DNA from 2 places in the Enterobacter sichuanensis genome. Region 2 is predicted to be linked to the other one. Evidence: predicted binding sites of a transcription regulator. Region 2 holds the regulator's gene; the other holds the start of a gene.
The links. The regulator Fur, encoded in region 2, represses iron uptake genes when iron is present. The targets are predictions, from matches to a motif close to ATAATAATGAGAACNACTATCAA.
Positions count from the first base shown of each region.

Region 1: a site for Fur is predicted at 8,343-8,365, ahead of C1N69_RS16050 (Nramp family divalent metal transporter). Genes of this name have one in related genera too.

Region 1 covers NZ_CP027986.1:3,334,323-3,349,162, reverse strand. The annotation lists gene C1N69_RS16120 (AEC family transporter) at 1-143, shown strand, start outside; gene C1N69_RS16115 (HD domain-containing protein) at 67-729, opposite strand; RNA gene C1N69_RS16110 (RtT sRNA) at 997-1,124, opposite strand; tRNA gene C1N69_RS16105 (tRNA-Lys) at 1,154-1,229, opposite strand; tRNA gene C1N69_RS16100 (tRNA-Val) at 1,234-1,309, opposite strand; tRNA gene C1N69_RS16095 (tRNA-Val) at 1,339-1,414, opposite strand; tRNA gene C1N69_RS16090 (tRNA-Val) at 1,457-1,532, opposite strand; gene gltX (glutamate--tRNA ligase) at 1,791-3,206, shown strand; gene C1N69_RS16080 (YfeC-like transcriptional regulator) at 3,253-3,645, opposite strand; gene C1N69_RS16075 (YfeC-like transcriptional regulator) at 3,641-4,009, opposite strand; tRNA gene C1N69_RS16070 (tRNA-Ala) at 4,227-4,302, shown strand; tRNA gene C1N69_RS16065 (tRNA-Ala) at 4,344-4,419, shown strand; gene C1N69_RS16060 (sensor domain-containing phosphodiesterase) at 4,634-6,823, shown strand; gene C1N69_RS16055 (NupC/NupG family nucleoside CNT transporter) at 6,868-8,055, opposite strand; gene C1N69_RS16050 (Nramp family divalent metal transporter) at 8,405-9,643, shown strand; gene C1N69_RS16045 (DUF2502 domain-containing protein) at 9,673-10,026, opposite strand; gene mgrA (L-glyceraldehyde 3-phosphate reductase) at 10,153-11,151, opposite strand; gene ipdC (indolepyruvate decarboxylase) at 11,337-12,995, shown strand; gene C1N69_RS16030 (ion channel protein) at 12,996-14,231, opposite strand; gene glk (glucokinase) at 14,438-14,840, shown strand, end outside.
Region 2 covers NZ_CP027986.1:1,319,117-1,333,956, forward strand. The annotation lists gene chiP (chitoporin ChiP) at 201-1,598, shown strand; gene chiQ (ChiQ/YbfN family lipoprotein) at 1,645-1,974, shown strand; gene fur (ferric iron uptake transcriptional regulator) at 2,083-2,529, opposite strand; gene fldA (flavodoxin FldA) at 2,820-3,350, opposite strand; gene ybfE (LexA regulated protein) at 3,506-3,793, opposite strand; gene ybfF (esterase) at 3,922-4,695, opposite strand; gene seqA (replication initiation negative regulator SeqA) at 4,879-5,427, shown strand; gene pgm (phosphoglucomutase (alpha-D-glucose-1,6-bisphosphate-dependent)) at 5,452-7,092, shown strand; gene potE (putrescine-ornithine antiporter) at 7,197-8,510, opposite strand; gene speF (ornithine decarboxylase SpeF) at 8,507-10,705, opposite strand; gene speFL (leader peptide SpeFL) at 10,960-11,064, opposite strand; gene kdpE (two-component system response regulator KdpE) at 11,345-12,022, opposite strand; gene kdpD (two-component system sensor histidine kinase KdpD) at 12,019-14,706, opposite strand; gene kdpC (potassium-transporting ATPase subunit KdpC) at 14,707-14,840, opposite strand, start outside.

The DNA of each region.
Region 1 (14,840 bases), 2.0 Mb from region 2:
CTTGTACTCCCTCTGCCTACATCATGTCCAAACTGCTTGGTGGAGATTACCGCCTCTCAGCAGGCATTATTTCTGTTCAGACGGTACTGGCTGCGGTAACGATTCCGGCAATTCTTTTTCTGACCACGTTGTCACCGAGCTGAGTGGCGTGTGCTGTTCATACTGCGCCCAGCTCTCTACGAACCATGCATCGCTTCCCTGCTGCTGACACAGCAGGGCAAGTCCTTCATCGCATAGCGCGCGGGCTTGTGCATACAGGATTTGATCTCCGGATGTGAGGACACTGAGCAACCTTTTCATCTCTAAAATATATTCGCAGGCAAAAATCGGGTCGCGCGCCACAACATCTCTTGCATTATCTATAAGATCGCATAACTTTATCGTTTGTGCTCCGGCATTTGCCCGCGCGCTGTGAATGAGATTGGCATTCTTGCGGTCAATACGAGAGCCTCCCGTTCGCCTGGGCCTGACATCCGTCAGCATTTCAACATATTGTCCGACCTCCACGCCGAACAACGAATCGATGGTTTCCAGTGTAACTCCCGTATCCTCAACGACATCATGGAGCCATGCCGCTGCGATCATTTCTTCGGTTGGATTTATGCTTTGTAGTAATTTGACGACGGATGCAGGGTGGACAATATAAGGTTCGCCTGTGAACTTACGTTTTTGACCGGCTTTACGATGAGCCTGGGTTGCAAAGCGTCTGGCACGTTCGCTGAGTTTCATTGTTTTTTCACCTAAATCGTTATTTTATATTGCCTTTTTTGCGTCTTTTCCAGACCGAAATGTTATATCTTATCCTTCATTTAATTAAGACGTCTGCCAGACGAGAAAAACGCATAATTTTTAAAGGAATACGGTTTTCCGCTCGCCCTTCGGGCCGTCGCCGAAAACGGCTCCTGTGCCTCACTACGTTCGGCTCGAACCTGCAACAGGTTCGAATCGTATATATCGCAGAAAGCAAAAAAGCGCCTTTAGGGCGCTTTTTTACATTGGTGGGTCGTGCAGGATGACTCGGCTTCGCCTCGCCCTTCGGGCCGTCGCCGAAAACGGCTCCTGTGCCTCACTACGTTCGGCTCGAACCTGCAACAGGTTCGAATCATATATATCCCAGAAAGCAAAAAAGCGCCTTTAGGGCGCTTTTTTACATTGGTGGGTCGTGCAGGATTCGAACCTGCGACCAATTGATTAAAAGTCAACTGCTCTACCAACTGAGCTAACGACCCGAAATGGTGGGCGATGACGGGCTCGAACCGCCGACCCCCTCCGTGTAAAGGAGATGCTCTACCAACTGAGCTAATCGCCCATTTCGGAACTACTTCGATAAGATGAGAATGGTGGGCGATGACGGGCTCGAACCGCCGACCCCCTCCGTGTAAAGGAGATGCTCTACCAACTGAGCTAATCGCCCAATCTCAATGCTTATCTACACTGCGAGTCTACGTGAAGTAGATGGTGGGTGATGACGGGCTCGAACCGCCGACCCCCTCCGTGTAAAGGAGATGCTCTACCAACTGAGCTAATCACCCCCGCTGTGTGGAGTCGCATTATAGGGAGAGTTGAAAATGAGTCAACGCATTTTCTAAAGTTTTTATTCGTTCGTCGTAAAATTAGACAAAACGATCGCGAAACGGGCAGTGGCGCATGATTTCTAAACAAAAATCGCAAACTCCTTCACGATAAAGGGATCAACATTGAGGAATCCCCCCACAGTGATAGAATATTGCCCATCGTTTTTTCCCCGGGATTTGCCGATTACCGGCATCTTTATAACGTAAGGCCATTTCATGAAAATCAAAACTCGCTTCGCGCCGAGCCCGACAGGCTATCTGCACGTCGGTGGTGCTCGTACTGCTCTCTATTCCTGGCTCTTTGCACGCCATAACAAAGGTGAGTTCGTGCTGCGTATTGAAGACACCGATCTTGAGCGCTCCACGCCAGAAGCAATTGAAGCCATTATGGATGGGATGAACTGGCTGAATCTGGAGTGGGATGAAGGTCCTTACTTCCAGACTAAACGCTTTGACCGCTATAACGCTGTCATTGATGAGATGCTGGTCGCGGGCACAGCGTATAAATGCTACTGCTCCAAAGAGCGTCTGGATGCGCTGCGTGAAGAGCAGATGGCAAACGGTGAAAAGCCACGCTATGACGGCCGTTGCCGTCACGACCACAGCGAACATGCCGCTGATGAGCCTTGCGTGGTGCGTTTTGCTAACCCGCAAGAGGGCTCTGTGATCTTCGACGACCAGATCCGTGGTCCGATCGAATTCAGCAACCAGGAGCTGGATGACCTGATCATCCGCCGTACCGACGGTTCTCCAACGTATAACTTCTGCGTTGTGGTTGACGACTGGGATATGGAAATTACCCACGTTGTTCGTGGTGAAGACCATATCAACAACACGCCACGTCAGATCAACATCCTGAAAGCACTGAACGCACCTGTGCCTGTTTATGCGCACGTTTCGATGATCAACGGCGACGACGGGAAAAAACTGTCTAAACGTCACGGTGCGGTAAGCGTTATGCAGTACCGCGACGACGGCTACCTGCCGGAAGCACTGCTGAACTATCTGGTGCGTCTGGGCTGGGCTCATGGTGACCAGGAGATCTTCAGCCGCGAAGAGATGATCGAACTGTTCTCTCTGAGTTCTGTGAGTAAATCGGCGAGCGCGTTCAACACCGACAAACTGCTGTGGCTGAACCACCATTACATCAATACCATGCAGCCAGAATATGTGGCGACGTACCTGCAGTGGCACATTGAGCAGGCAAATATTGATACCCGCACCGGCCCTGAACTGGCGGATCTGGTGAGACTGCTCGGCGAGCGCTGCAAGACGCTGAAAGAGATTGCTGAAAGCTGCCGCTACTTCTATGAAGAGTTTGATGAGTTTGACGCGGACGCCGCGAAGAAACATCTCCGCCCTGTTGCGCGTCAGCCGCTGGAGGTGGTACGTGACAAGCTTGCTGCACTCACCGAGTGGACCGCTGAGAATGTGCATCATGCCATTCAGGCGACGGCAGACGAGCTGGAAGTGGGCATGGGTAAAGTGGGTATGCCACTGCGCGTTGCGGTGACCGGTGCAGGCCAGTCTCCGGCGCTGGATGTGACTGTCCATGCTATCGGCAAGTCACGCAGCGTGGCGCGCATTAACAAGGCGCTGGATTTTATCGCCGAGCGTGAAAACCAGCAGTAATGACCTCCCCGAAAAGAAGAACGGCAGGGTAACCTGCCGTTTTTTTTTATGCATTTTGTTCAGCAATATCCAGGCGCGTAAGAAAGCCGCGTATCCCTTCGCGCTTCAAAAAGTCTTCCAGACGCTTCTGCTCCAGCTCAGTCATATTCTCCAGCGTCTCAATAATGCCCGGGCGCAGGCTTGTAGGGGAGCTATGATATGCGGTGGTGGCCTCAGCGAGATGGTAAACCGCCTGACGGCTCCGGATCGCCGGGAGGCGCTTAATATAGTCTTTCACGCGTGCATCAACATGAATAAGCCTCGCCCGACCGCCTTTCACACCGTTGAGCCCTTCGGTTTTCCACGCCTGCTGGCGTATCCAGCGATTAACCGTCTGCCTGGCAACCCCCAAAATTAGCGCCAGTTCTTCCGTGGTCATTTTGCCAGGTAAATTTTTAATATTCATTCCGATCGCGAATCCCTAAACGTTGCAGCAATCCGGTAATCCCTTCCCGCAGTAACAGTGATGTCATCTGTTTCTGTTCTTCCGGCGTCATTTCGTTGGCCAGCGTCAGGAGCAGGGTATGAAGCGAACTGTCGTGGCTGGCGCCTTCGGGCAGCTCGGGCGTTTCGGTTGCCCGTCGTGCACTGCGAATAAAGTCACGCACTTTTTCGTTCACATGCACCAGACGCGCTTTCCCGCCCTGGACTCCCGGTTTTGGCGATGTAATCCAACCCTCTTTGCGTACCCATTTATTGATGGTCTGGCGGCTATAGCCAGTGAGGAGGGCTAACTCTTCTGGCGTCATTCGTTCCTTGATCATGCAATTTCCTGAATATTTGTGGGGTCAATTAACGGTTCATTTTATAGCACCGTTTTAGACGAAAACGTGACAGGCTTAACTCATGACTGCGAGCAGGCTCGCAAAGTGATTCATTTGCATGATTTTTCGGCGATTGAACGGCGGGTATTGATTTTGCCGTTGACACTCCGCAGCGGAATTCATATTATGCCGCCCGTCAACATGACAGCTTTACGATGGGGCTATAGCTCAGCTGGGAGAGCGCTTGCATGGCATGCAAGAGGTCAGCGGTTCGATCCCGCTTAGCTCCACCAAACTCTGAACCCAACAGAGTACGGTTAGTAAAGTCACATGTGGGGCTATAGCTCAGCTGGGAGAGCGCTTGCATGGCATGCAAGAGGTCAGCGGTTCGATCCCGCTTAGCTCCACCAAAATTGTAAACCCTCGTCAAATGACGAGGGTTTTTTTTATCTGTTTGTTATGTCCATTACCCTCTTTTGTTATCAAATAGAGATATTTCTGTCTCTCACCTCAATCGACATCAATAAACCAGTCCATAAATAGACTTGAACTTGATTCGCGCAATTAATAAACATATTATCCACCCGGTCAATGATACGAACGGATAATATACGTCCCTGCTTAATGAATAGAAAAACTTACAATAACGTAAAGATATTTATAATTGCCCTGGCGCTATGCCTGATTGCGGTACCTGTCTCCCGTTATCTTTCTCCCCGCGCAATGGTTAATGGTCACGACGTTTATTTAGCATGGTTACCGCTAAGCGTTATGCTGGCGATTATTTTGCTATTTGGGCGCAGGGCCATACTTCCCATATTGTTAGGTTTTACTGTCACTAATTTATTTTACGTTAATTTAGCACCGCTACAATATTCAGTATTACTGTTCTGTCAGACCTTTGCGTTGTTCACAGCGTGCGGCGTGCTGCGTCTTATGCTGGGTAAGCGCTGGCGCTACTGCATCCCTAACAAGCATATCGGATTACGTATCTTCTGGCTCGGTTTTATCGTGCCGGTAGGCATTAAGCTGTCGATGTATATGGCAGGCTATTTATTTGATTTCCCGCTGACTATTTCAACCTTTTTCGGCGAAGGCACGGTAATTTATAACGTAGTGGACATCCAAAGCCTGATATGCGCAGCGCTGATTTTTACCATGATGTTCTATTACCCATTAAGAATGATAATTAATCCTCGTTATGCCGTGACCTTCTGGCGGCGAAGCGTGAAGCCGGTGTTTTTACACAAGAATTCATTATATATTTTCGTCTGGCTAATACTGTTAAGTTTCATTCTCGTCATTTTATGTGGGCCTTTTGAATCTCCCGTCATTGCGGGCTATTTAATGCCGCTGATTTTTATTCTTTTTACGCTAGCGATAAGTCGCCTGACCTACGCGCTTATCTCTCTGCTTTGGGCCACATCAGCGCTCCTGCTGTTGAACTACAACTACAACTTCCTTAACGGGGTGGAATCGGGCCATTCGCTCTCCTTCATCCTCTCCGTGCTGATCTCTTTCGCCATCTGTCTGCTGTATATGTCGCGCATTTACCAGCGCAGCGAGTGGCTGAAGCGGGGCTGGCAGGGAAGGGCGCTCACCGATCCGTTAACCGGTTTGCCCAATATTCGTGCGCTGGAGGATTATCTTGAGATCCACCCGGCTGCCAAAGTGTGCATTCTGCGCATGGACAATCTGGAGTTTTTGAGCCGCCACTACGGGATCCTCATGCGGGTGCATTGCAAACGAACGATTGCCACGTCGCTTCAGCCGCTTTTGCAGAAGGATGAGATGATCTTCCAGTTGCCCGGAAGCGAGCTGGTGCTGGTATTGCTCGGGTCAGACATTGCTGAACGCCTTCAGACTATGGTCGACCGGCTCAACAGCAGTAAGATTTTCTGGAACAAAACCGGGCTGGATATTGAATTTGGCGCATCCTGGGGAATGGTCGAAAACGGCGAAAAGCTGCATCACACGCTGGGCCAGCTGAGCTGGCTGGCAGAACAGGCCTGCGGCGCGCACAACGTGCTTGCGCTCACTAACAGCCTGGAAGCGGCATCAGGGCAAACGACCGAACGCGTACTCATGCTCGCGCGGATTAAGCATGCGCTGGATGCAGGGCAGTTCCATTTATACGCGCAGCCCATCCAGAAGGCGGACGGTAGCGGGTACAACGAGATCCTGGCGCGCATGGAAAGTGAAGGGGAGATCATTACCCCCGATCGCTTTATTCCATTAATTGCCCAGTTTAACCTGAGTCATCGGTTCGATATGTGCATTATGGAAAAGCTACTGATGTGGCTGCGCGCCAATCCTGAAACGCAGGCCGGTGCCCGCTTCTCGGTCAATCTGATGCCGCTGACGCTGATGCAAAAAGAGGTCGCTGGCGAGATTTGTGCGCTCTTTGAACGGTATGGCGTCGCGCCGCAGGCTGTCGTTATTGAAATTACGGAGGAACAGGCTTTCTCAAATTCAGGCAGCAGCATTAACAATATTCAGCAACTGCGGGATTACGGTTTCCGGATTGCGATTGATGATTTTGGTACCGGCTATGCTAACTATGAGCGTCTGCGACGTCTGCAGGCGGACATCATTAAAATTGACGGCTGTTTTGTGAAAGACATTTGTACAGATGACATGGATGCGATGATCGTGCAGTCAATGTGTAATCTGGCGAAGACCAAATCACTATGCGTCGTCGCGGAATACGTCGAAACACCGGCGCAGCGGGAGATGCTGCTTCGCTGCGGTGTGGATTACCTGCAGGGCTATCTGATCGGCAAACCCAGACCACTGGAAGAGTTACAGGCATAAAAAAACCGGGAGCAGGCTCCCGGTTTTTTGTTTAACAGTAAAGGTTACAGTACCAGTGCTGCGATAGACGCAGACAGAACGCTCACCAGGGTAGAGCCGTAAACCAGTTTCAGGCCGAAGCGAGAAACCACGTTACCCTGTTCTTCGTTCAGACCTTTAATCGCACCGGCGATGATACCGATAGACGAGAAGTTCGCGAAGGAGACCAGGAACACGGACAGGATGCCTTCCGCGCGTGGAGAAAGCGTGCTGGCAATTTTCTGCAAATCCATCATCGCAACGAATTCGTTAGAAACCAGTTTGGTCGCCATGATACTGCCCACCTGCAGCGCTTCGTGAGCAGGAACACCCATCACCCATGCAACCGGGTAGAAGATGTAGCCCAGAATGCCCTGGAAGGAGATACCCAGCACCGCGGCGAACAGGGCGTTCAGCGCAGAAATCAGCGCAATAAAACCGATCAGCATGGCGGCAACGATAATTGCCACTTTGAAACCAGCCAGAATATATTCACCCAGCATTTCGAAGAAGCTCTGACCTTCGTGCAGGTTTGACATCTGGATGTTCTCTTCGCTGGCGTCAACGCGGTACGGGTTGATCAGCGACAGCACAATAAATGTGCTGAACATGTTCAGAACCAGCGCAGCAACCACGTATTTTGGCTCCAGCATGGTCATATACGCGCCCACGATAGACATGGATACGGTAGACATTGCGGTGGCCGCCATGGTGTACATGCGGTTGCGGGACATCTTGCCGAGAATATCTTTATACGCGATGAAGTTTTCAGACTGACCGAGGATCAGGGAGCTCACGGCGTTGAAGGATTCCAGCTTACCCATGCCGTTGACTTTGGATAACAGGAAACCAATGCCACGAATCACAAACGGCAGAACGCGGATGTGCTGCAGAATACCGATCAGCGCAGAGATGAAGACGATAGGGCACAGCACCTTCAGGAAGAAGAATGCCAGACCTTCATCGTTCATCTTACCGAAGACAAAGTTCGTTCCTTCATTGGCGAATCCGAGCAGTTTTTCGAACATTTCGGAGAAGCCTTTCACGAAGCCAAGGCCTACGTTGGAGTTCAGGAAGAACCACGCAAGTAAAACTTCAATGACCAGCAGTTGGACAACATAACGAATACGAATTTTTTTGCGGTCTGTGCTGACCAGCAATGCGAGTGCAGTAACGACAACAAGTGCCAGGACAAAATGAAGGACGCGGTCCATATTTGCTCCAAATATGAGGCAGGTTTAATTTTCGTGCACATTCTATGTAACAAGGGAAAAGAAAACGAGATCAAGGGCACACTATAGTTACATCCTGTGACGAGTCTCAAAAATAGTGATCCACAATACATTTTCGTTATGTTAGGTAAATGAGTGAAAAGTTAAGTTTGTGTGCTAGTCTTCACAAAAGAGCGCGCGATTTCAGTTTCTGTTAGATCGCCCCCGATTACCCGCCCGTCTATCGTTCAAAGCTATCAGAGAAATCACTGTAAACGTTATAAATGATCTTGATAATCATTCTCATTTTGGTAGCATTAAACATAGCAAAGGCTATATTTCAGAGGCAGACATGACAAACAGTCGCGTAGAGGGTAGCAGTGGCAGAGCAGCGCGCAAGTTGCGGTTCGCATTAATGGGACCTGCGTTCATTGCTGCCATTGGCTATATCGATCCAGGTAACTTTGCGACCAATATTCAGGCCGGGGCCAGCTTCGGCTATAAGCTGCTGTGGGTGGTCGTCTGGGCGAACCTGATGGCGATGCTGATTCAGATGCTCTCCGCAAAACTGGGCATTGCCACCGGTAAAAACCTGGCGGAGCAAATTCGCGACCACTACCCGCGTCCGGCCGTCTGGCTTTACTGGGTGCAGGCAGAAATCATCGCCATGGCAACGGACCTCGCTGAATTTATCGGCGCGGCGATCGGGTTCAAACTGATTCTGGGCGTGTCGCTGCTACAGGGGGCGGTGCTGACCGGGATCGCCACGTTCCTGATCCTGATGCTGCAGCGTCGTGGTCAAAAACCGCTGGAGAAGGTCATCGGCGGTCTGCTGTTGTTTGTCGCGGCGGCGTATATTGTCGAGCTGATTTTCTCCCAGCCAAATCTGGCGCAGCTCGGTAAAGGGATGTTGATCCCAGATTTGCCAACCTCGGAAGCGGTGTTCCTCGCCGCCGGGGTGCTGGGTGCGACCATTATGCCGCATGTGATTTACCTTCACTCCTCATTAACGCAGCATCTGCACGGCGGGACGCGGAAAGAGCGTTACTCCGCGACAAAATGGGATGTGGCCATCGCCATGACCATCGCCGGGTTTGTGAATCTGGCGATGATGGCGACCGCCGCTGCCGCTTTCCACTTTAACGGCCATACCGGCATTGCCGATCTCGACCAGGCTTATCTCACCCTGGAGCCGTTACTGAGCCATGCTGCCGCGACGATATTTGGACTGAGCCTGGTGGCTGCCGGTCTCTCTTCCACCGTTGTGGGCACCCTGGCAGGCCAGGTGGTCATGCAGGGGTTTGTCCGGTTCCATATTCCGTTGTGGGTGCGTCGTACCGTCACCATGCTGCCGTCATTTATCGTAATTCTGATGGGGCTCGATCCCACGCGAATTCTGGTGATGAGCCAGGTGCTGTTGAGTTTTGGGATTGCGCTGGCGCTGGTGCCGCTGCTGATCTTTACCAGCAACAAAACCCTGATGGGTGAGCTGGTTAACTCAACGCTGGTGAAAAGGACCGGGTGGGCCATTGTGGTTGTGGTCGTTGCGCTGAACCTGTGGTTGTTGATAGGGACGGCACTAGGGTTATAAAAAAAGGAGCCGGGAGGCTCCTTTTTAGATTAGTGACGGCCATGACCGTGGCCATGACCGTGACCTTTACCGCCGCGATCCCAGCCGCCACGGCGGTCATCACGGTCGTTCCAGCCTTCGCGATAACCGCGCTCATAGGCGTTGTTTTTATACCAGCCGCGATGCAAACCATTATCATGTTTCCACCAGCGATCGCCGCGCCACTCATAGTGACGATGCCAGTAATCACGGTCGCGCCAGTAGCCACCGTCCCAGTATCTGCCGTAGTCGTCACGATCGCCAATTTGTAATTTTACTGATGGCAACAGGGTGATTTCGCCAGCAGTGGCGACCAGCGGGGCCGAAGCCAGTAATACCGCTGCAAGAATCAGTGACCTGAACATACTCTTTCTCCTTCACGATCGGGGCCTTGTGGGGCCTGTTAACGCAATTTTACGAGTTGGTAAAGTCTCGTTTCATCGCCTCAACTCCGAATTCAAAAGGGATAGCACTTTTTGCTAAAAGTGTATCTATTTTGAGCCGTTCAGGATCCCGTCAATGGTGGCCAGCTCTTCTGCGCTGAAATGGCGATTCACGAGCATGCCCACCGCATCCTCTATCTGTGTGGTTTTACTGGCACCAATCAGAACAGACGTGACCGCGTCGTGGCGTAATATCCAGGCCAGCGCCATCTGCGAGAGCTTCTGACCACGGCCTTCCGCCATGGCATTGAGCTTTCTTACCGTTTCCAGTTTCTCTTCGGTGATCTGCTCAGGGTTAAGGAACTTACTGTCGCTTGCCGCGCGTGAGTCTGCGGGAATACCGTTCAGATAGCGGTTGGTCAGTTGCCCGCCGGCGAGCGGCGAGAAGGGAATGCAGCCGACCCCTTTTTCCTGCAGCACCTCCAGCAGCCCCGCTTCCGGCGCACGTTCAAACATGGAGTATTTTGGCTGGTGGATAAGACAGGGCGTACCGAGATCGTTGAGGATATCAATCGCCTTGCGAGCCAGAACAGCCGGATAGTTGGATAACCCGACATACAGGGCTTTTCCCTGACGCACCACATGGTCAAGCGCTTTCATGGTTTCCTGCAGCGGCGTTTGGGGGTCTGGACGGTGGTGATAGAAGATATCCACATACTCCAGCCCCATGCGCTTCAGACTTTGATCGAGGCTTGCCAGCAGATATTTACGTGACCCCCAGTCGCCGTAAGGGCCTTCCCACATCGTATAACCTGCTTTGGTTGAGATAATGAGCTCATCGCGCCAGGGCAGGAAATCTTCCTGCAAAATACGGCCGAAATTACGTTCGGCGGATCCGGGTGGCGGACCATAGTTGTTGGCAAGGTCGAAATGCGTAATGCCCAGATCGAACGCACGCTGTAAAAGTTGACGGCTGTTTTCCAACAGCGTGGCATCGCCAAAATTATGCCACAGCCCGAGCGAGATGGCGGGCAACGAAAGCCCGCTTCGTCCGCAGCGGCGATATTCCATTGTCTGATAACGATTTTGGTCCGGCTGATAACCCATTCTGGTGACCTCTGGCGCTGGAGAGAAGAATCAGTGTATGCGTTTACATGTACCTGAAAAAAAACAGCATAGCGCAGCCTTTTTTGTAAAGCATTCTTTCCATGCTCTTCTTACTGCCGATTCTGGACAGTCATCACGCTTCTTTAATACTCAAAGTGAGGTCAACATTAGAAGGATACCTGTTCATGCGTACCCCATACTGCGTCGCCGATTACCTGCTGGACCGTCTTACAGAGTGTGGAGCCGATCATCTGTTTGGCGTGCCAGGCGACTACAACCTGCAGTTTCTCGACCACGTTATAGACAGCCCGGATATCTGTTGGGTGGGCTGTGCCAATGAATTAAACGCCTCTTATGCCGCTGACGGCTATGCCCGATGTAAGGGCTTCGCCGCGCTGCTGACGACGTTCGGCGTCGGAGAGTTAAGCGCCATGAACGGCATCGCTGGCAGCTATGCTGAGCACGTTCCGGTATTACATATTGTGGGCGCGCCGGGGACGGCGTCGCAGCAACGAGGGGAACTGCTGCACCATACGCTGGGTGATGGCGAGTTCCGTCACTTTTACCATATGAGCGAGCCGATCACTGCCGCCCAGGCGATCCTGACCGAACAAAACGCCTGTTATGAGATAGACCGGGTACTGACCACCATGCTCCGGGAGCGCCGCCCAGGCTACCTGATGCTGCCTGCTGATGTGGCTAAAAAGGCTGCCACCCCGCCTGTAAACGCTCTCACTCTCAGACATGCGCATGCCGATAGTGCCTGCCTGAAGGCGTTCCGCGATGCCGCTGAGAACAAGCTGGCCATGAGCAAGCGTACCGCGCTGCTGGCTGATTTCCTTGTCCTGCGCCATGGCCTGAAACATGCCCTGCAGAAGTGGGTCAAAGACGTGCCGATGGCGCACGCCACCATGCTGATGGGTAAGGGCATTTTTGACGAGCGTCACGCGGGTTTTTACGGTACGTACAGCGGTTCGGCGAGCGCCGGCGCGGTGAAAGAGGCCATTGAAGGGGCGGACACGGTGCTGTGCATCGGGACGCGATTTACCGATACCCTGACCGCCGGCTTCACCCACCAGTTAACCCCGGCGCAAACCATTGAAGTCCAGCCTCATGCCGCCCGCGTTGGTGATATCTGGTTTACCGGCATTTCAATGCATCAGGCGATTGAGACGCTGGTGGACCTGTGCAAGCAGCACGTACACGGCACGCCTGCACCGTCGTCTCAAAGCGCGATGGCCTACCCGCAGCCGGACGGCTCGCTGACGCAGGAGAATTTCTGGAGAACGCTACAGACGTTTATTCGACCGGGGGACATCATTCTTGCCGATCAGGGGACGTCGGCCTTCGGCGCGATCGATCTTCGCCTTCCGGCCGACGTGAATTTTATCGTTCAGCCGCTGTGGGGGTCGATTGGCTACACGCTGGCGGCGGCATTTGGTGCGCAAACGGCCTGCCCGAACCGGCGCGTAATCGTGCTGACCGGGGACGGCGCGGCGCAGCTCACCATTCAGGAGCTCGGCTCGATGCTGCGGGATAAACAGCACCCCATCATTCTGGTGCTTAACAACGAAGGGTACACGGTGGAAAGGGCGATCCACGGACCTGAGCAGCGGTATAACGACATTGCGCTCTGGAACTGGACGCAAATTCCGCAGGCACTGAGCCTCGATCCTCAGGCCCAGTGCTGGCGGGTCAGTGAAGCGGAGGAACTGGCGGACGTCCTCGAAAAAGTGGCGCACCACGAGCGGCTCTCGCTGGTTGAAGTGATGCTGCCGAAAGCGGACATCCCGCCGCTGCTGGGGGCGATTACCAGGGCGCTGGAGGCGCGCAATAGCGCCTGATTACCTGTCGTTTCGCCAGGCCATCATCATCGGTTTGCCCGCCAGTAGGAGCCAGGCGGGCAACATCACGATGCACAGTAACGGGATAAGGGTAGTATCCGGCACCACCACGGCGGCCATAAACAGACTCAGCCAGGCATCGCGCGTCACCACCAGCACCAGCCCCAGAATCGAACAGGAGACGGTAATCGCCGCCGGTACGGCATCGACATGTTCATGCAGCATCAGCCCCAGCGCAACGCCGATAAACACCGCAGGGAAGATGCGTCCACCGCGGAAACCACAGGCAGCAGCCACCACCAGCGCGGCGAGTTTTATCAGCGCAAACAGCAGATAATCGGATACGCTAAACACCTGGCTGAAAGCCAGCTGCTGCATTTCATCCAGACCTTTAAACAGCGTTACCGTCCCGCCGATGGCACCTAAAATACCGAGAATCAAACCGCCAGTTCCCAGAATCAACACCGGGTGTTTGAGCTTATGCACCAGACGGTGCAGGCGTGGAAGGCACCATACCGCCACCATTCCCAGTGCGATGGCAATGGCGACCACGATGGCGCCGCTGAAAATATCGGCGATCTGCATCTGGCCATAGTGGGGCAGGGAGAGTGAAAAATGGGGATGGAAAAACAGGCTGGTCGTCAACGCCCCGGCGGCGGCGGCCATCAGCGGGGCGAAGAGTTTGTCCCAGAGCGGAACATCATTATTGCTGCTGAGCGTCTGAGAAAAGATCAGCGCAGCGGCAACAGGCGTGCCGAAAAGCGCCCCGATGGTGCCTGCGGAGGCGAGAATGGTCCAGTCCAGCGCGCTTACGCGGGGCAAAATGCGTGAACCGAGGAACACCGCCATCCCAATATTCACCGCCATGATGGGATGCTCAGGGCCCAGGCTGACGCCGCCTGCCAGACCCATAATCAACGCAATAATAAGCCCTGGTAGTGCTGAAGGGGGCACCGGGGCACCAATCAGAGGCTCCTGCGCCGGGTCAGGCCCGGCATGCCCGGGGCTGAAACGGATCACCAGGCCTACCGCAATACCGGTCAGCGTTAGCATGATGACGATCCACGCAGGCGAATCAGCGGCGACCCCCAGTTTTACTGGAAGCGCCGTCCATAACATGGTTTGCAGCACCGACGCGACTTTCATCACGACAATGAGCACCAGACTTGAGACCACGCCAATGATTAACGCCGGAATGGCCAGCAACAGCATGGTTCTGGCTCGCGGGTGGAGCATGATGATTTCCTTGTACAAAACGCAATGACGTTACTTTGCACATTAAGCCTTATGGCAATAGTGCAAAAGGTGCTGAAACGGTAAAGTTATTCTGTGACGAAGATCGATAATCCACGGGCATTCACCTTCCGGTCGTTGTTGTTATCACGCCTTGAATTTACAGTGTCCCAAAAGATTTATTCTGACTTTAGCGGAGCAGTAGAAGAATGACAAAGTATGCTTTGGTAGGTGATGTGGGCGGCACGAACGCACGCCTCGCATTGTGCGATGTAAGTAGCGGTGAAATTTCCCGGGCGAAAACCTACTCGGGGCTGGACTATCCCTCCCTTGAGGCCGTTGTCCGCGTCTATCTGGAAGAGCATCAGGCCAGCGTCGAAGATGGCTGCATCGCGATTGCCTGCCCGATAACCGGTGACTGGGTCGCCATGACCAACCATACCTGGGCATTCTCCATCGCTGAGATGAAAAAAAACCTCGGTTTTGCGCATCTTGAAATCATCAACGACTTCACCGCGGTCTCCATGGCGATCCCGATGCTGAAGCCTGAGCATCTGATCCAGTTTGGCGGCGCCGAACCGGTCGAAGGCAAGCCGATTGCGGTTTACGGGG
Region 2 (14,840 bases):
AAATGTTACAAAGCACTACCAATTATGTGCACTTCGTCATAATCCTGACTTTTGCCCGCTGAAAAGCATTGATAATTCGCGTCGCGAAAAATAACCTAAAGACGGTAGTTAATTCGAGGGTATTTATAACTACCCCTGACCATTGGGTCTTTTTATTTTCGCCGTTTCAGGCGTTTTAATTCGTCAAAGAGGAATAATCTATGCGTACGTTCAGTGGCAAACGTAGTGCGCTGGCGCTGGCTATTGCCGGTGTGACAGCTATGTCGGGCCTGGTCGTTACCCCAGAGGCAAAAGCGGCGGGTTTCATCGAAGATTCTACCCTCACGGGCGGTATTTATTACTGGCAGCGTGAGCGTGACCGTAAAGACGTTACCGAAGACAAATACAAAACCAACCTTTCTCACTCCACCTGGAACGCCAACCTGGACTTCCAGTCAGGCTACGCCGCGGATATGTTCGGTCTGGATATTGCTGCGTTCACCGCGATCGAAATGGCGGAAAACGGCGACAGCGCCCATCCTAACGAAATTGCCTTCTCCTCCAGCAACAAAGCCTATAAAGAAGACTGGTCCGGAGATAAGAGCGGTATCAGCCTTTACAAGGCCGCAGCGAAATTTAAATACGGCCCGGTATGGGCGCGCGGGGGCTATATTCAGCCAACCGGCCAGACGCTGTTAGCGCCGCACTGGAGCTTTATGCCGGGCACTTATCAGGGGGCCGAAGCCGGGGCGAACTTCGACTATGGTGATGCGGGTGCGTTGAGCTTCTCTTACATGTGGACCAACGAGTACAAAGCTCCATGGCACATCGAAATGGACAAGTTCTACCAGAACGATAAAAAAACCAAAGTCGATTACCTGCACTCGCTGGGCGCGAAATACGACTTCAAAAACGATCTTGTTCTTGAAGCGGCATTTGGTCAGGCAGAAGGTTATATCGATCAGTACTTTGCCAAAGCCAGCTACAAATTTGATATCGCCGGTAGCCCGCTGAGCACCAGCTATCAATTCTACGGCACGCGCGATAAAGTCAGTGATGGTGGCGTCAACGACATCTATGACGGTACCGCATGGTTACAGGCTTTGACCTTCGGCTACAAGGTAGGCCAGGTTGATTTACGTCTGGAAGGGACGTGGGTGAAGGCGGAAGGGCAGCAGGGTTACTTCCTGCAGCGTATGACCCCGACCTATGCATCGTCCAATGGCCGTCTTGATATCTGGTGGGATAACCGTTCAGACTTCAACGCCGACGGTGAGAAAGCGGTCTTCTTCGGTGCGATGTATGACCTGAAAAACTGGAATCTGCCTGGCTGGGCGGTGGGGGCTTCCTACGCTTACGCCTGGGATGCAAAACCTGCCGATATGGCCACACCAGACGCTTACTACGATCCAAACTATCGCCTGAAAGAGTCCTCCTACAGCCTGGATGCGATCTATACCCTGCAGGATGGTCGCGCAAAAGGCACGATGTTCAAATTGCACTTCACCCAGTATGACAACCACTCCGATATCCCGAGCTATGCGGGCGGTTACGGCAACATCTTCCAGGATGAACGTGACGTGAAATTCATGGTTATCGCACCGTTCACCATCTTCTGATGAATCGTCCGGCGGGCAGTGCCTGCCGGACAGGAGACTGCACATGATGAAAAAAATCGTAATTGTCGCGCTGCTGGCGTCGGGACTGGTGGCGTGTGCTCAGACTCAGGCACCGAAAGAAGATTCCCGGCTGAAAGAGGCCTATAGCGCATGTATCAATACCGCGGAAGGTTCGCCGGAGAAAATTGAAGCCTGTCAGAGCGTGTTAAATGTGCTGAAGAAAGAGAAAGCGCATGAGCAGTTCGCGACGCAGGAGACGGTGCGCGTGATGGATTACCAGGCCTGTATCCAGGCGCGTAAAACCGGTAACGATCAGGAAGTGGCGAAGCGTTGCGACCAGATCTGGAAAGAGATTCGTAGCAATAACAGTAACTGATTCGCTATTACCATGCCCGGTGGCGCTGCGCTTGCCGGGTTTTTTTATGCCTGAAAACAGGCCCAAAAAAAAGCCAACCTCGCGGCTGGCTCAGAGCATGAACACAAATTATTTTGCGTCGTGCGCGTGATCATCTTCACGGCAATCGCCTTCTGCACAGTGACCATACAGGTACAGGCTGTGGTTGGTCAGGCGGATGCCATGACGCGCGGCGATTTCACGCTGGCGTGATTCGATGGAATCATCGCTGAATTCAATGACCTTGCCGCAATCGAGGCAGATCAGGTGATCGTGGTGCTGCTGCTGGGTCAGTTCGAAAACAGATTTACCGCCTTCGAAATTATGACGGGTAACAATGCCCGCGTCATCAAACTGGTTCAGCACGCGATAAACAGTAGCCAGCCCAATCTCTTCACCCATGTCGATAAGACGTTTATAAAGGTCTTCCGCACTGACATGGTGATTGTCTGGACCCTGAAGCACTTCGAGGATTTTTAACCGAGGAAGCGTAACTTTCAGGCCAGCCTTCTTTAATGCGGTATTGTTGTCAGTCATGCGGAATCTGTCCTGTTGCTAAACGATTCACTTCTTAGGAAGTGACAGAAAATGCACCTGGGATAATGCGTCTCATTATAGAACTGCCATGGCTAAATGAAAACTGCAAGTCTCAGGCAAAATATGCTTATAAAAACGTGGTATCACCAACAAACTTGCGTAATGGAAAACCACGTTTTATCAGGGAGACATTGTACAGGTCTGGACGAAAAAGTTAAAAGATTGTAGCGATTAATTTAATCGGTTTGACCTGGAACACGGGCGCAACCGCCGTTGCGCCGTGATAAAACTCAGGCGTTGAGAATATCGTCCAGGTGCAGCTCTTCGCGGATCTGCTTCACCCACTTCTCAACACGCTCTGCGGTCAGTTCTGGCTGACGGTCTTCGTCGATGGCCAGACCCACGAAATGGTCGTCATCCGCCAGGCCTTTAGACGCTTCGAAGTGGTAACCGGCAGTCGGCCAGTGGCCAACAATCACGGCGCCATTTGGCTCGATGATGTCGCGGATAGTGCCCAGCGCGTCACAGAAATACTCGGCGTAGTCTTCCTGATCGCCACAGCCAAACAGGGCAACCAGTTTACCGTTGAAGTCCACTTCTTCCAGCGTCGGGAAGAAATCATCCCAGTCGCACTGGGCTTCGCCGTAGTACCAGGTCGGAATGCCCAGCAGCAGGATGTCATAGCCTTCGAGGTCTTCTTTGCTGCTCTTGGCGATGTCATGCACATCAGCAACGTCTTTACCGAGCTGTTTTTGAATGTTTTTTGCGATGTTTTCGGTATTGCCGGTATCACTGCCGAAGAAAATGCCGATGATTGCCATGAGTAAAATAACCTCTTGAAACTTAATAGTATGGTGGCGCAATTTGGCCACGGATAAGGGCAATAATAGCAGAACTGGCAACCCTGCGGAAACAGCTATCACGCAGGACTGCACTCTGTGCTACATGAAAAGGGTCATTAAGGGGATTTTCAGACTTATGCCTGGCTGCGCAACGTCTCAAGCTGGGCGATCAACATCTCTTCAATGAGTTCGCTGCGGCTGATATTGCGCGCGTCAGCCAGCTCATTCAGCGCATCGACGGCGTCGGCGTTAAGCTTCAGTTCGACACGCTTAAGCCCACGATTTTTATCGCGTTTAAGCTGATTGCGTTTATTGATACGCAGCTGTTCATCGCGCGAAAGCGGATTCGTCTTGGGTCGTCCCGGGCGACGCTCATTCGCGAACAGATCTAGTGTCGTACGGTCCGTTTGTTCTTTGGCCATGATTCTGAGACTTCGGGGGAAACACGCCGCCCTGCTAATGCCCGGGCGATAAGCGCGCCATCATACATCACCAAAAACGGCGCGCCAACGACTGGAAGCCCGCAGCCTTCCAGTCGCTCTCTTTTTAATCAATTTGCCGTATCAGAGAGATAGCGACGAATGGCGCGCAACACGGCGTCAGGTTTTTCGGCATGAACCCAGTGTCCGGCACCGGCAATGACGTGGGCTCGCGCCTGAGGGAATTGCGCCAGTATAGCGTCGCGGTACGCGTCGGTAACATAAGGAGAGTTACCGCCACGAATGAAGAGGGTAGGGTGTGGCCAGGCAGGTACCGTTTCCCAGCCCACGATGTTGTTGTACTGCGCCCAGAGCACCGGCACGTTAAAACGCCATTGTCCGTCCACAAACGATTTCAGCAGGAACTGCACAACGCCTTCTTCGTCCAGATGGTCACGCATGACGGCCGCCGCCTGTTGGCGGGTCGCGACACCCGCTTCGGTGACCGCATTGATGGCGGCAAAAATGTCGTCATGACGGCGAACGTCGTAATCGACAGGCGCGACATCAATCACCACCAGGCCGTTAATACGCTCCGGCGCACGCGCTGTGAGGGCCATCACCGCTTTGCCGCCCATTGAATGCCCGATGAGGGTTACCTTCTGCAGGCCGTTGGCGTCCAGCGTATCCAGCAGATCCTGCGCCATCGCGGCATAGGTCATCTCGTCTGAACGCCCGGAAAGACCGTGATTGCGCATATCGACCTGCAAAATATCGTGGTCAGTAACCAGATCGCGCGCCAGCACGCCCAGGTTATCCAGACTGCCAAAAAGCCCGTGAACCAGTACGATGGGAGAATTATTGTTCGGCGATTGTGCAGTTTGCGCTCGGGTATTCAATTTCATGGCAAAGTTCTTTTTTTACGTATGTCAGGTTAGGGTATCATGTTGACCATTCTGCCGCCCGGCTGCAAGGTTCCAGTTTAATCTGACTTTTGTGGCCAACCTGGTTTGACGCTATCCGCTGTTGGGATTTGACCTTATAATCCCAATGACTTGTATTCAGATAAGATATCGCACTGGATTAAGATGAAAACAATCGAAGTTGATGACGAACTCTATCAGTATATTGCCAGCCAGACGCGGCATATCGGGGAGAGCGCGTCCGACATTTTACGGCGCATGCTTAAAATTTCCGCCGCTTCACAGCCTGCTACCCCAGTCACCAAAGATGTCGTGTCTCAGCCGAGCGTTGTCGCACAAGCAAAACCTGCCGTGACACCGGCAAAAGATAAAGTGCGCGCGATGCGCGAGCTGCTCCTGTCCGATGAATATGCGGAGCAGAAAAAGGCGGTTAACCGCTTTATGCTGGTGCTGTCTACACTTTATTCACTGGATAACAATGCGTTTGCTGAAGCGACCGAGTCGCTTCACGGTCGTACTCGCGTCTATTTCGCGGGTGATGAGCAGACGCTGCTGCAAAATGGCAACCAAACCAAACCCAAACATGTCCCTGGCACTCCGTACTGGGTGATCACCAATACCAATACGGGCCGCAAGTGCAGCATGATTGAACACATCATGCAGTCCATGCAGTTCCCGGCGGAATTGACTGAAAAGGTTTGCGGTACAATTTAACCCTTGCATCAGAAGGACCCGGTAATGGCAAATCACAGCCGTGCAGGCCAACCTGCACAACAAAGCGATTTGATTAACGTCGCTCAGCTGACCGCGCAGTATTACGTGCTGAAACCGGTCGTGGGCAACGCAGAACACGCAGTGAAGTTTGGTACATCTGGCCACCGCGGTAGCGCGGCGCGCCACAGCTTTAACGAACCGCACATTCTGGCCATTGCTCAGGCCATTGCGGAAGAGCGCGCTAAAAACGGCGTTACCGGTCCGTGCTACGTGGGGAAAGATACCCATGCCCTGTCTGAACCGGCGTTCATCTCTGTTGTGGAAGTGCTGGCTGCAAACGGCGTCGATGTGATTGTTCAGGAGAACAATGGCTTCACCCCAACGCCTGCGGTCTCTAACGCTATCCTTGTGCACAATAAAAAAGGTGGCGCGCTGGCGGACGGTATCGTTATCACGCCATCCCACAACCCGCCGGAAGACGGCGGCATCAAATACAACCCGCCTAACGGTGGTCCGGCTGACACCAACGTCACCAAAGTGGTGGAAGATCGCGCCAACGCCTTGCTGGCAGATGGCCTGAAAGGCGTGAAACGTATTTCTCTGGATGCCGCCATGGCGTCGGGTCACGTGAAAGAACAGGATCTGGTTCAGCCGTTCGTGGAAGGGCTGGCGGATATCGTCGATATGGCGGCGATTCAGAAAGCCGGGCTGAAGCTGGGCGTGGATCCGCTGGGCGGCTCCGGTATTGAATACTGGAAACGTATCGCAGAGCATTACAAGCTGGACCTGACCATCGTGAACGATCACGTCGATCAGACTTTCCGCTTTATGCACCTCGATAAAGATGGCGCGATCCGTATGGACTGTTCATCAGAGTGTGCCATGGCGGGCCTGCTGGCGCTGCGCGATAAATTCGACCTGGCGTTTGCTAACGACCCGGATTATGACCGCCACGGTATTGTCACCCCGGCCGGGCTGATGAACCCGAACCACTATCTGGCGGTTGCGATTAACTACCTGTTCCAGCACCGTCCGCAGTGGGGCAAAGAGGTGGCTGTCGGTAAGACGCTGGTCTCTTCAGCCATGATCGACCGCGTGGTTGATGCGCTGGGCCGCAAGCTGGTGGAAGTACCGGTTGGCTTCAAATGGTTTGTTGACGGTCTGCACGACGGCAGCTTCGGCTTCGGTGGTGAAGAGAGCGCGGGGGCATCTTTCCTGCGCTTCGACGGCACGCCGTGGTCAACCGATAAAGACGGCATCATCATGTGCCTGCTGGCGGCGGAAATCACCGCGGTCACTGGTAAAAACCCGCAGGAACATTATAACGACCTGGCGGCACGCTTTGGTGCGCCGAGCTATAACCGTATTCAGGCCAGCGCGACGTCTGCCCAGAAAGCGGCGCTGTCGAAACTCTCTCCTGAGATGGTCAGCGCAAGCACCCTGGCGGGCGACCCGATCACTGCCCGTCTGACGGCGGCACCGGGTAACGGCGCATCCATTGGCGGACTGAAAGTGATGACCGACAACGGCTGGTTCGCGGCACGTCCATCCGGTACGGAAGATGCGTATAAAATCTATTGCGAAAGTTTCCTTGGCGCTGAGCACCGTCAGCAGATTGAGAAAGAAGCGGTAGAGATTGTCAGCGAAGTGCTGAAAAACGCGTAAGCGCGGTTCTGGTGCGGGCTGATACCCTCACCCCGGCCCTCTCCCACGGGGAGAGGGAGAAAACATTAAAAACGGCAACCCTCGGGTTGCCGTTTTGCTTTTACCTAGCTGTGCTTATTCTTTAATTCAAATCTTGGCGACACCAGACCGTACAGCGTCCAGCCCATAAAGGTCACCATCGCGCCATACAGCATCGCCTCCTGCCCGGATGAGTAGAGCGCATAGAAGCTGTAAATTGCCCCAATCAACGCCACGATATTCGCCGCGCGCGCTTTGCGTGGCTCCACTTTCGCGACCTTCTGAATAATCACCAGCGCCGCCATCGACAGAATATATGGAATGATATTCGTCACGACCGCCAGGTTGACCAGCACGTTGAACTGGCTGTTCAGCGACGGGCTGATGGTCATCAGCGACAATCCGCTCTGGAAGATGACAATCGCTAACATGCCTTGCACCGGCGCATCGGCTTTGGTCACGCGGGAGAAGATTTTCGGGAAGTAGCCTTCATCAGCCGAAGATTTAAATACCTGAGCGATAGTAAACTGCCAGCCGAGAAGTGACCCGCAGCAGGACATCACCATCAGACCCATGATCACTTTCCCGACGCCTGGAGTGAACATCTGCGCAAAAGCCAGCCCGAACGGCGCCGTGGAGTTTGCCAGGTCCATGTTCGGCACGATGCCTGCAATCACGTTCGTCGAGACGATATAGATCACCGCCGCGCCGAGCGTGCCACCAAGAACGGCAATCGGAACGTTCTTTTCCGGATTCTCCACCACTTCCGCATTCGCGCAGGCGGATTCCAGGCCGAGGAAGGCCCACAGTGTCATGGCGATAGAAGAGCCCACTGCGGTAAAGAACGGTACATGGTGCGGGTTCCATGAGTTAGCGTACAGGGTCGGGCTGAACCAGAACCAGCCGATGATGCACAGGCCGACAACCGGAATAATTACGCCCCAGACGGTGATGCTGCTGAGCTGGCCGGTGATGCGCGCGCCGCCAAAGTTGGCCACGGTGCAGATCCACAGTACGCCGATGGTGGCTAAACCAATCTGTACCGGGCTAAGCGTCGCGCCAAACAGCTCTGTGCCGTAACCGACGGCGGAAATAGCAATGGCCACGTTAGCGATCAGCAGTGACACCCCGTAGGTATAGTTGGCCATAAAGTTGCCGGACTTACCAAAGGCATATTCGGCATAGCCCCCCATACCGCCTGACTTGCGGCTGAACATTCCGCACTTGGCAAACGCCCATGCCAGCGCCATTGAACCTAAGGCGGTCACCAGCCAGGAGATAATCGAAATGGTCCCCACTTCTGCAAGCTTGGTGGGCAGCATGATGATCCCCGATCCCATCATATTCACCATAGTGAGGATGGTGAGCTGCATTACGCCCATCTTATTGGACTTACTCATAATGTCTCTCCTTTCAGCAGCGCGGGCTGAGCGGCGGGTTGTTTGATGACATTGCAGCGAACCTGTTTGCGACCCTCGCACTCTTCGACGTAGACCCCCTGCAGCTCGGGCGCAAAGCCCGGTAACAGGTTGATGCCTTCTTCCAGCGCGGCAAAGTAGCGCAGCACGGAACCGCCCCAGACTTCCCCCGGAACAACGCACAGCACTCCTGGCGGATAAGGAAGGGCGCCTTCGGCGGCGATGCGGCCTTCCGCGTCGCGCAGGGATACCAGTTCGACCTCGCCGCGCAGATAGGCGTAGTTCGCGTCCTGCGGGTTCATCATCACGCGTGGGAAGTGAGATTTGCGGAACATCTCTTTCTGTAGCTGTTTCACGTTGTGGCGGGCGTACAGGTCATGCATCTCCTGGCAGATCTGGCGCAGAGTGTAATTCGCGTAGCGATCCGGATGTTGTCTGCAGATGGAAGGCAGCACCTCTTTTAGCGGGGCATCACTCTCGAGCAGTTTTTCGAAGCGGACCAGTTGCGCCACCAGCTGCTGCAGTTTGCCCATATCTTCCGCAGGCGTGAGCAGGAACAGGATCGAGTTGAGATCGCATTTCTCCGGCACAATGCCATTTTCACGCAGGAAGTTGGCGAGGATAGTGGCAGGCACGCCAAAGTCGTCATACTCGCCGGTGCGGGCGTTAATGCCCGGCGTGGTCAGCAAGAGCTTGCACGGGTCGATAAAATACTGGTGCTCAGCGTAGCCTTCAAAAGCGTGCCAGTGTTCACCCGGCACGAAATGGAAGAAACGCAGGTCGGTCGCAATTTCCGCTGTGGCCCAGCTTTCCCAGGGACGACCATCTACCGTTTCGGGTACGAACGGACGCAGGTAGTGGCAGTTCTCCAGAATTAATTTTCGCGCTTCGATACCGTTCACCACGCAATCCATCCACATGTTGCGGCCGCTCTGGCCTTCATGCATCCGGGCGTTGATGTCCAGCGCGGCAAACAGCGGATAGAACGGGCTGGTGGAGGCGTGCATCATAAAGGCGTTATTCAGCCGCTTATGCGGGACATAGCGCTGTTGACCTTTGATGTGGCTGTCTTTCTTGTGGATTTGCGAGGTCTGCGAGAAGCCCGCCTGCTGTTTGTGCACAGACTGGGTCACAAGGATCCCCGGATCGTTTTCGTTCAGCTCCAGCAGCAGCGGAGAGCAGTCGGCCATCATCGGAATAAACTGCTCGTAACCCACCCAGGCCGAGTCAAACAGGATGTAATCACACAGATGACCAATCTTATCCACCACCTGACGGGCGTTATAGATGGTGCCATCGTAGGTACCCAACTGGATCACCGCCAGGCGGAACGGACGCGCATCGCGTGCACGGCCAGGCGCCACCTCTGCCACAAGCTCGCGCAGATAACGTTCATCAAAGCAGAGGGCGTCAATACCACCGATAAAACCGTACGGGTTGCGCGCGGTTTCCAGATAGACCGGCGTAGCGCCTGCCTGAAGGAGGGCACCGTGATGGTTCGATTTATGGTTGTTACGGTCGAACAAGACCAGGTCACCCGGCGTGAGCAGGGCGTTAAGCACCACTTTGTTAGATGATGAAGTGCCATTCAGCACGAAGTAAGTCTTATCGGCATTAAAGACTTTTGCCGCATGCTGCTGGGCGATGCACGGCGCGCCTTCGTGGATCAGCAGGTCGCCCATCGCCACGTCGGCGTTGCACAGATCGGCACGGAAAAGCGTCTCACCAAAGAAGTCGACAAACTGGTTCCCGGCAGGGTGACGGCGGAAGAATTGCCCGCCCTGATGCCCCGGGCAGTCAAACGCGCTGTTGCCCTGTTTCACATAATCGACCAGGGCGCGGAAAAACGGCGGGCGCAGCTGGGTTTCATACTTCTGCGCTGCCGCTTCAAGTTGACGTCCATAAAAATCGTTGCTGGTGTCTGAATACTCAAATACACCATGAATGCGTGATAAATAGTCTGCCGGGATGATCTCTTCTTTGTGCGTCGCGACAAAAACAGGAATACCAAATCCGGTGGCTTCTATTTCGTCCAGTATACCGTCGGTAATATCGCTGACTGCCAGAACAATAGCGGCAACATCAATATAATCCGAGGTCCGGACATCCACCAGTTCTCGCTGGGTGGTAAAGCAATCCGGACAGGCACGGCTGGATGCAATTTTTAAACTGTTCATCTTTCTCTCTTTATTTTAGGTAATAAAAGTCCCTCGATTTCTTGCAAAAAAGAAATCGATAATTTTCCGGAAAAAAAGCAAAAAGTGGCCGCTGATTAAAAATCAGTGAATTGCTTTTTTATGATTGAAATTCAGTCCGCCCGGTGCGGATGAGTCTGAATCATGATAAATGAGCGCACGAGGTTACAGGCAATAGCCTGTAAAATAGGGAGTTTCAGGATAACCTGTAAGCGAGTGCGCCAGAAGTCGAAGGACTACCGGGCATTAAAGAGATGAAAGTCAAAGCAGTTTCGGTGGGCAAACATCATGATATGTGTTGTCCGCCTTATATGGGGCATTAAACGATTGTTGTTTTCCATGTTTCATTTTCCTTTCAGTAATTGAAAGCATGGTCATTTTATCCAGGAAAAGGCGATTAACTGTGAAACAGATCACCCTTAACCGATCAAATCAGAAATAAATATTCGTTTTTGATGAATATCGCAGATCAAAATGCTGATTTGTTGAAAGTCTGTTAATTGATTGTGTTATTAATGTCTTAAATGAGCGAAAATAACCCGATAAAATAACTGTGGGTTATTTTTTTTGACTATTCTTCCGGTTGGGTTTGTTTTTATTTAAAATAAAATGAATAGTTATTCAGAGCATAAACCGATAACCGATACCGGTTTCAGTTAATAAATGGCGAGGACGAGCGGGATCGATTTCGAGTTTCTGACGAAGGTGACCCATATATATGCGTAAATAGTGACTATGCTCAACGGCATTGGGTCCCCATACCTGACTTAACAGCTGACGTTGGGTGAGCACCTTGCCGTGGTTGTTGAGCAGCACGGCGAGCAGGCGAAACTCGATTGGCGTGAGATGGATCTCTTCTTCACCGCGCACAATGCGTCGTGCAGCAAGGTCAACCCGGATATCACCAAACGCGTAAGTGGGGTCGGCAGGCGTAGAGGCACTGTGACGACGCAGCGCCACGCGAAGGCGCGCCTGCAGTTCGCCGATACCAAAGGGTTTAATCAGGTAGTCATCCGCCCCGGCATCCAGCGCGGCAATTTTATCCGTCTCTTCAGTGCGGGCGGAGAGCACCAGAATCGGCATCTGGCTCCACTGACGGACTTCCCGAATGAAATCGATGCCATCACCGTCCGGTAAACCAAGATCGAGGATCACCAGGTCCGGTTTGCGGGTGGCGGCTTCAATTAAACCCCGCTGCAGCGTACCCGCATCATGCACGCGCAGGCCGTCTCCTTCCAGCGCAGCGCGCAGAAACCGGCTAATGGCGATCTCATCTTCAACAATCAGAACGTTGATCACAAATCCTCTGGTAATTCATTAAGTTCTGGCGGGGTTTCCAGAGGAAGTGTAACACAAAAACGCGCACCGCCTTCCGGACGATTCTCTGCGGAAATGGACCCGCCGTGAACGTCAATGATCGCCTGGCAAATGGCCAGCCCCAGCCCAACGCCCGGAATGGCCGACTCCTTATTGCCGCGCGCGAATTTTTCAAAAATAGCCAGCTCTTGCCCGGCAGGAATGCCCGGACCAGTATCCCAGACGTCAAGATGCAGCGTTCCTTCTTCCACCGTCGCATCCACGCCAATCCGTGCGCTGGCGCCGGCATATTTGCCAGCATTTTCCAGCAGGTTGATCAGCACGCGTTCAAACAGCGGGCCATCAACGTGAATCAGGGTGAGTGGCTCGGGCATGTTGAGCGCGATATGCCGCCCACCGAGGCCTGGCTCGAGCATTTTCAGGGCGCTGCCTACCACCTCTTCAAGTGTGAGCCACTCTTTTTTGAGGTTAAAACCGCCGGACTGAATACGCGCCATATCAAGCAGGTTATTCACCAGGCGCGTGGTATTCAGCACGTGCTGGCGGATCTCGCTGGCCTGAAGGGCGTGCTTAGAGCCTTCCGCCGCCAGGTCCAGCGTCAGGATCTCTGACTGACCAAACAGGACGGTGAGCGGGGTTCGAAGGTCATGAGACAGCGCCGCCAGCAGCGAGTTACGAATACTTTCACGTTCGCTTGCCAGCCGGGCCTGCTCTTCGCTGGCGGTGAGGGCCAGCCGCTCCAGCGCGCTGGCAACCAGCAGAGTGAAGGTTTCCAGCAGCCGCTGCTGTTCAGGGATCATCAACTGGCGCAGGTTGGAGGGCTCAACGATGACCAGCCCCTGATTTTTATCGGCACTGCGCAGGGGCAGAATTTGATAGGGCACGCCGGGAAGGGTGTCGGTCCCTGCGCCCGCAGGCAGCCCTTTATCAAAGCTCCAGCGCGCGATGGCTTCGTCCCAGGGCGTCATGCCTGAGGCCGACGTCAGCGGGCGCAGCTTGCCGTGTTCGTCCGGGAGTAAAATCAGGTTGCTGGCATGAAACGTCGAGCGGATAAACTGCTCGCTGGTCTGCACAATATCCAGCGGGGTACGACCCACCGCCAGCGATTTCGACATCTCATAGAGATGGCGGGTGCGCTGTTCGCGGTAGCGGGCGATACGCGCCTGATAGCGCACCCCCGCCGTCAGATTCCCGATCACCAGCCCGACGGTGAGCATTACCGCAAAGGTGAGTATGTACTGCACATCCGACACGGCGAGCGTTCCGCGGGGGGCAATAAAGAACAGATCGAAGCTGATGACGTTGATAACCGTCGCCAGTACCGACGGCCAGCGCCCGTAAAAGAGCGCCACCACCACCACGCCAAGAAGGTAAATCATCACCAGGTTGGCGGCATCAAACGCTATCAGCCACTGGCTGGCAATGACGGTGATCAGGGCACAGAGCACCACGGCCACAAGACAGCCGCGGAGCTGAATGCGCCACTTATCGCTGAAGGTGCGGCTGTCCGGTGCGCGGTTGGGTAACGGCGTGGGTTTGTCATCCAGCGCCACGATCACCAGATCCAGATCCGGCGCGCGGTGGGCCAGTTTGTCGGCAAAGGATTCGCGGCTAAACCAGCGGCGATGCTGGCGACGGCCAATCACGATTTTCCCCAGGTTATGCTCACGCGCGTAGCGCAGAATGGCTTTATCTTCCTGAGGATCGGAAAGGGTGGCGGTTTCCGCGCCCAGCTCCTGCGCCAGGCGCAGCGAACTGAGAATAGCGCGACGCTGGTTTTCAGGCAGCGCGTGCAGCTGTGGCGTTTCGACATACACCGCGTGCCAGACGCTGCCAAATTTGGCCGCCAGGCGAGCGGCGGTGCGGACAAGTTTTTCATTGCCGCTGCCGTGCCCCACGCACAGCAGGATGGCGTCCCGCGTATGCCAGACGCGCTCCTGTCCCTGAAGATCTCGCCAGGCACGCATCTGGTCGTCCACCCGATCGGCGGTACGGCGCAGAGCCAGTTCGCGCAGGGCAATCAGGTTGCCTTTACGGAAGAAATGTTCGATGGCGCGTTCGGCCTGACCGGCGATATAGACTTTGCCTTCATGCAGGCGCTGGCGCAAATCATCGGGGGGAAGATCAACCAGCACCACTTCGTCCGCGGAATCAAAGAAGGGGTCGGGCACCGTCTCACGGACCTGAATGCCGGTCACGCCGCTCACCACGTCGTTCAGGCTTTCGAGATGCTGAACGTTAACCGTCGTGAATACATCGATGCCGGCTTCCAGTAACTCTTCCACGTCCTGCCAGCGTTTTGGATGGCGTGAGCCTGGCGCATTGCTGTGCGCCAGTTCGTCCATCAGGATAAGGGCGGGACGGCGGGCGAGGGCGGCATCGAGATCGAATTCGGTGACTAACCGACCACGATGACTGATGCGTCGGGGCGGCTGAGTGGCCAGCCCCTTCAGCAGCGATGCGGTCTCTTTGCGGCCGTGGGTTTCAACCACGCCGATCAGAATATCGAGCCCCTGTGCCCGAAGCCGCTGGGCTTCTGTCAGCATGGCGAAGGTTTTCCCGACGCCTGCGCAGGCGCCAAAGAAAATTTTCAGTTTGCCGCGATGGGCTTCAGCTGTTTGTTCGAGCAGCCGGTCCGGATCCGGGCGCATGGGCTCGTCGGTCATTTAGTTTTTCCTTAGCGCGTCCAGCGCCAGATTCAGCTCAACAATATTTACCACGGGCATGCCGATAAAGCTGACCAGCGGCTTTTGCGTGTGCTCGGCAACCAGCTGGCTAACCTGCTCAACGGTCAACTGAC